DNA from 2 places in the Leptolyngbya sp. GGD genome. Region 2 is predicted to be linked to the other one. Evidence: predicted binding sites of a transcription regulator. Region 2 holds the regulator's gene; the other holds the start of a gene.
The links. The regulator NtcA, encoded in region 2, controls nitrogen genes in cyanobacteria. The targets are predictions, from matches to a motif close to TTTGTANNNNNNNNTACAAA.
Positions count from the first base shown of each region.

Region 1 (3,147 bases), on a different contig from region 2:
CGACGCATCAATATAGCCATATTTCTCGCCCCGCTTCACTGCTGCCAATCCGTTAGAAAAGCCCGAGGTCAATTGATATTGAGGCGCGATCGCAACTTCTCCAGTCGGTTTGATAAATCCGTAAAGCCGTCCCATCTGCACGACTGCAAATCCTTCTCGAAATCGCGTCACCCGTTCAAATTTCGGCGGAATTGCTACTTCTCCCTGACGATTCAGAAACCCATACTGATCCCCCAATTTCACCACCGCCAAGCCTTCCGAAAAGGGCGAATACGCTTCAAACTCTTGTTTCGGCGTAACCATTACTCGTCCCAAACGATCGATATAGCGAAATTCGCGCCCCAATTGCACCAGCGCTGTTCCTTCAGCAAAATCGGTTGCACTGTCAAACTGATGGTCGATCGCGAAGAGATCACTTGCGATCGCACGTTGTTCAATCGTCAAATTTGGCGGATGGCTGCAAACACTAACCGTCGCAAACCCCAACGTCGCAAGCAATAAAAAACGCAGCATCATGACCCAGAACCGTCATAGATTCTCCTAAGTGTATCGACCTCACAGATTTTGGGACACATGCGATCGCATTGCATCACATCGGTTATCCAACAAATCAGGAATTCGTCGAAATTTTTCCCTAAATCCGAGGACGTTGAACCGCTGCCATTCTCGACATTGAAGCCGTTGCTGGTTTACGAGGCAATTGCCCATTATTCTGATGCACCGGAGGCGCGTTCAAAATCTCCAAATTCAACCGATACCCCACATTCCGCACCGTCTGAATCAAATTCGGCTGTCTCGGATCAATCTCCACCTTCTTACGCAAAGACAGGACGTGAGTATCCACAGTTCGAGGATTATCAATCTCATCAGGCCAAGCTCGTTGCAGCAGATCTGCCCGACTCAAAGCGGTTCCGCCTGCCTGAGCCAGCACATAGAGCAAACTAAACTCCTGTGGGGTCAACTCAATCAACTCACCCTTAAATCGCACCCGTCGATGCACCAAGTCAATTTTCAGATCCCCAAAATCGAGATTGACCGGAGGAGCCGCCGTCCGCTGTCGTCGCAACAACGCCTCCACTCGCGCCAAAAACTCCTGCATCCCGAACGGCTTCGTCAGATAATCATCTGCCCCTGATCGCAACCCTGCGACAATATCAGATTCAGTTGTCCGGGCAGACAGCATCAGAATCAGCGCCGTCTGCTGCTGACTCAACCAGCGACAAAACTCCAACCCATCGCCACTGGGCATCTCAGAATCAAGGATCATGAGATTGGGCTGCCGCACCAGAAACATCTCACGCGCTTGGTGCAAATCAGCCGATTGGTGGACTTGGTAGCCCGCCTGCTGAAGATGCCATCCTAGCAGCGATCGAAGGTGCGGATTTCCTTCAACGATTTGTATATTAATGGCTCCCACGGGGGCAACTTGACCTCAAAATGCTTGAGTTAAGGGTATCAAAGCTTCTTAGTTTTGATTTGTAACGGGTGCTACCCATATGTACTCCGCCTACACAACGTTCCGTATCGGAGTATGTCTTTCTATAGAATTTCGATACAAACTGAGAGAATAGCGAGTGTAATGTTAAGCTAAAGTCATAGCTCAGTGAGTGGAATGCCAAACGGCATCTGTTGTTTTCGCGTCATCGCATATGCTTCAAGATTCTTTGACGATTCGCTATTATCAACGCCTCTCCGACGCTCTCGTCGAACTCTGGAACCGGGGCTATCGTTACGATGACCTGCGTCTCTATCTCGACGGGTATTTGTCCGCGCTCCGACATGCTAGCGTGCTAGAGCCGTACCAGATCAATCGTCTGGAAGAGGAGATTACTCGCTACATCTATGATCCGTCGAATTTCGACATGGTGATGCCAGAACCAGACTACCGATAGAAATGGGAAAAGGGGTGCGTGCGCGCCCCTTTTTGATTTGGTTGGTCAGTCGCAGAGGTGAAAGTAGGGAGTAGGGAGTAAGAATCAATCTTCCCCCATCTCCCCACTCCCCACCTCATTACGAGGCAAGTGCAACTTCTACAAGCTGCTGTAATTCGCCACTCTGGTACATCTCAATCATGATGTCCGAACCGCCAATAAATTCCCCATTTACATACACTTGGGGAATCGTTGGCCAGTTCGAGAACTCTTTCACGCCTTGACGGACTTCAGGGTCTTCTAGCACGTCTACAGTCGTGTAGGGGACACCCAGCGTATTGAGAATTTGCACAACGTTATTGGAAAAGCCGCACATTGGCATGAGTTTGCTGCCTTTCATGAAAACGACAATTTTGTCGCTATCGACGATCGATTTGATGCGGTTTGAGGTAGTCATAAGTAAGTTCAAGGGGTAAGAGAGTTAGTTTTTGGTTGCCCATTCTTCGGGCGTGAACGTATTCAGTGAGAGAGCATGAATGGCTTCGGTGGAGAGTGCCTGTTGAACCGCACCATACACAAGCTGATGCTGTTGAACGCGACGCTTCCCAGCAAAGGCTGAGGAGACGACTGTCACCTCGAAATGCTCCCCATCAGGACTGTTTGCCTGCACTTGGGCATCCGGCAATCCTGCTTTGATCATTGCCTCAACCTGATCCGGGCTAATCATTGGGGTTCCTCGATGTAATCGTTTCGCGAATTTTCCTGATTCTTAGTCTAACGAGCTTTGCGCCACTGCTGGATCGCTTTCTGTGCCTCGGCGTAAACTTGAGGTCGATCTTTTGGAACGAGTTGAGCGGCTGAAATCGCTTGTTGAAACTCTTTCTGCTCTGCTCGTTTGCGCGCAATTTCTAGAATATTGCGACTCCATCGATCGATGTCTTGTTGCGCTTCAGCATAGAGGGGATCATTCGGTGGGATTGCGCGCGCCCGATCAATCGCGCGACTTGCATCTGATGCTAGCGTGGGTTTGATTAACGATCGGGCTTCATTCAAGATCTTTCCAGAATCAGGACTCGGTGATGCCACAGCTTGAGGCGCAGGAGAAGGTTGAGTATTCGCCGTTTGCTGCCCGCCCATAAACGCCGACCAGTTGCGGAACAGCACGCCAAGCAGCAACACTAATAAGAGCGCACTTCCCCCAAACAGCAACCGTTCCCAAAACATTTGATCGGGGGCATCCGACTCTTCGGGCACTGGAGAAGCCGCAGGTGAAAGT
Region 1 covers NZ_JAPQKE010000014.1:27,270-30,416, reverse strand. Annotated here, with positions in the region: gene OU814_RS30490 (WG repeat-containing protein) at 1-516, opposite strand, end outside; gene OU814_RS30485 (response regulator transcription factor) at 635-1,417, opposite strand; gene OU814_RS30480 (DUF6761 family protein) at 1,650-1,892, shown strand; gene grxD (Grx4 family monothiol glutaredoxin) at 2,011-2,328, opposite strand; gene OU814_RS30470 (BolA family protein) at 2,353-2,598, opposite strand; gene OU814_RS30465 (caspase family protein) at 2,646-3,147, opposite strand, start outside.
Region 1: the regulator NtcA is predicted to act here: its motif matches at 1,476-1,495, upstream of OU814_RS30480 (DUF6761 family protein).

Region 2 (3,147 bases):
CGATCGCGGTCTGATTTGCCAATTGCAGTAATTGATCGACCGCTGCTTTGGCTCCACCTTGTTCGACGACGCGCACAACGCCTGAAGACAGCACTTGTGTCCGAAAAATTGCCAGATCACCTCGGCGAATCTGTTCCACATCTTGCTGAATCTGCTGAACGGCTGCCACGAGAAAAGCTCTCTGCTGTTCCAGGGTTTTCAATTCTGCTTCGCGTTGAGCAATGACTTGATCGCGCTCATTAATTTCGCGATCGCGCTTTTCAATCAGGGCAGTTCGTTCCGCAATTTGCGCATCTCGTTCCGCAATTTGGGCTTTCACCTGATCCCGTTGTTCAATTAACGCCTGCTGCTCAGATTCCAGCTGATTGATTTCGTTGCGGAGCGAAAGTGCTTGCTGAGAAACTGTTTCTAGCTGATTGCGGGTGAGATCTCGCTGCGCTTCTGTCCTGCGAAGTTGGGCATCGGTTTCTCGTTGTCGAGCGACTGAAACTTGAAGATTGGCATTGAGGCGCTTGAGATATTCCTCAATTTGGGCACGTTCCGATCGCGCTTGCTCTAGATCTTTCTCAACCTCAGCTTTTCGCTGATCTGTGGTTTTGAGATCAGCCGTGACTTTATCGAGGTCACGATTTGTCGCCCGCAAATCGGCTTGAATTCGCCCGAAGTTCAACACCATCTCTCGAAAGGTGCGACTGGCAAGCAGTAAAACGCCTAACGTAGAGGCAGAAATCAGCGTGCCCGTCAAAATCGTCACGACAACTGCTGTTTGTTTGGGACGGAGATTGAACAAGCTGAGGCGGGCTTTTCCCACGCGCGTTCCTAAGCGATCGCCGACTGTCGCGATCACCCCTCCTAACACCAACACCACCAAAATTAGAATTAGCCCGACATCGGACATGACGCTCCCACAAACCCCTAGACATACTGCACTCTAAGGGCACTTTCAGACTTTGCCTTTCATTATGACTGCTCGCTCTATGATTCGCGTGAGTCACTCAGGACTGAATTCTAATCGAATTAGGTAAATTGTTGACTAAGCGTTACCGGATTATGAACGGTTATTTTTTTCTTGTGAATTGAGATCATTTTGTCCTGACGCAAATCGCCCAGTAAGCGGGTGACTGTGACGCGAGTCGAGCCGATTGCTTCAGCGATCGCTTGGTGAGACAGTTTGAGATCAATCATGATCCCCTCTTGTGAGGGCACACCAAAGTCACGACACAGAATCAGGAGGAAACTAACAAGACGCGATCCCATATCTCGGTGCGCCAGCGTTTCGATCATCATTTCAGTTTGTAAGATTCTCGACGACAAGCCTTTCAGCATCAGCATCGAGAGTTCGGGATTGTCTTTGAGCGCTTTTTCAACTTGTTCGATCGGAACAGACAGCAATTCGACAGGGGTGAAGGCAACTGCGTGATAAAAGCGATCGGCACGTTGTCCTGTGATCAGAGAAAGCACCCCGAACACACTATTTTCTCGAAGCAGCGCGACGGTAATTTCTTCTCCTGCCTCGTACACCCGTGAGAGTTTAACCGCACCCTTGACGAGAAAGTAGACCCGCTCCGCCGGATCGCCCGGAAAGAAGATGGTCTTACCGCGTTCAAACGTCTCTACAACAGGAGGATATGCTCCCCCTCCAATCTGACGAAACATCGCTGCAAGCGGTTTATCCTTGGTCACTACCATTTCTTTCCTTGTCGTATCGAGTGAAGCTGGGAAGTCTAACAGTCTATGTAAGCAATCGATGACTTTAGACCACTAAAACTGAGTCTATGATCTGTTTTAGTGTCGTAAACTACAATTTCGCTTTGATCTTCAGAAAACTCAGTAAATTCTCTAAGAAGAAGGCGCAATTTCGAGTCGATCTACTGGAATCTTCTGGGCAGACCCAATAATTTCCACAGATCATACCGTGAAAGCACGAATATTCTAGGGCGAGGCATTAAGGAATCATGAAGGATTCCGAACCAGAATCAGAGAGGATTCGCTGGCAGAAAAACCGAACTGAGAAATGACGCAATTCGATTCTCGATCCGCCAAGCTTGGGACGATCGCGTCAGCGAAGAGCAGTTCGAGAGGGATCCCTTTCTGCTATCCTCATAAATGCTTTACACGGTAGAAGACCATGCTAGACCTGACTGGAAAGAACGCACTTGTAACGGGAATCGCGAACAACCGCTCGATCGCATGGGGCATCGCTCAGCAGCTACACAAAGCAGGCGCAAATATTGGCATCACCTATCTACCGGATGCAACCGGCAAAGCGGAAAAGAAAGTTGCCGACTTGACCGAGCCGCTCAATCCCAGTTTGTTCTTGCCTTTGAACGTGCAAGATGACGCACAGATTGAGAGCGCATTCAATACCGTGAAAGACAAATGGGGCAAGTTGGATATTCTGATCCACTGTCTCGCATTTGCTAGCAAAGATGATTTATCCGGCGATTTCTCCAAAACGTCGCGCGCGGGTTATTCGCTGGCGTTGGATATCAGTTCTTACTCGCTGGTGCAACTAGCTGGAGCCGCAAAACCTCTAATGAGCGAAGGCGGTAGTATCGTGACGCTGACTTACCTCGGTGGTGTGAAAGTCATCCCGAACTATAACGTCATGGGAATTGCCAAGGCAGCATTGGAAATGAACGTGCGCTACCTCGCAAATGAGTTAGGGCAGAACAATATTCGAGTCAATGCGATTTCAGCAGGTCCGATTCGGACATTGGCTTCCTCGGCAGTCGGTGGCATTCTCGATATGATTCACCACGTTGAAGAAGTTGCGCCGTTACGTCGAACTGTGACGCAGATCGAAGTCGGGAATACCGCAGCATTTCTCTGTAGTGACTTATCAAGCGGGATCACGGGTCAGGTGATCTACGTCGATGCAGGCTACGAAATTATGGGGATGACGGGATCGAAGCCCAGTGCTGGATAGCAATTAGACGATAGGAGATGTGCCGTGCCCAATTTTGAAACTTTGCAAAATCGAGACTACACCTTGATTTTGGATAAAAGTGGCAGTATGTCTACCAATGATCAAATTGGGGGCGGCAGTCGTTGGGAAGCAGCCCAAGAATCAACGCTGGCACTGGCGCGCAAATGCGAACAGTTTGATCCCGACGGTATTACGGTTTATACGTTTTCTAGCCGATT
Region 2 covers NZ_JAPQKE010000001.1:657,605-660,751, forward strand. Annotated here, with positions in the region: gene OU814_RS03135 (DUF3084 domain-containing protein) at 1-898, opposite strand, end outside; gene ntcA (global nitrogen regulator NtcA) at 1,018-1,689, opposite strand; gene fabI (enoyl-ACP reductase FabI) at 2,129-2,929, shown strand; gene OU814_RS03150 (vWA domain-containing protein) at 2,954-3,147, shown strand, end outside.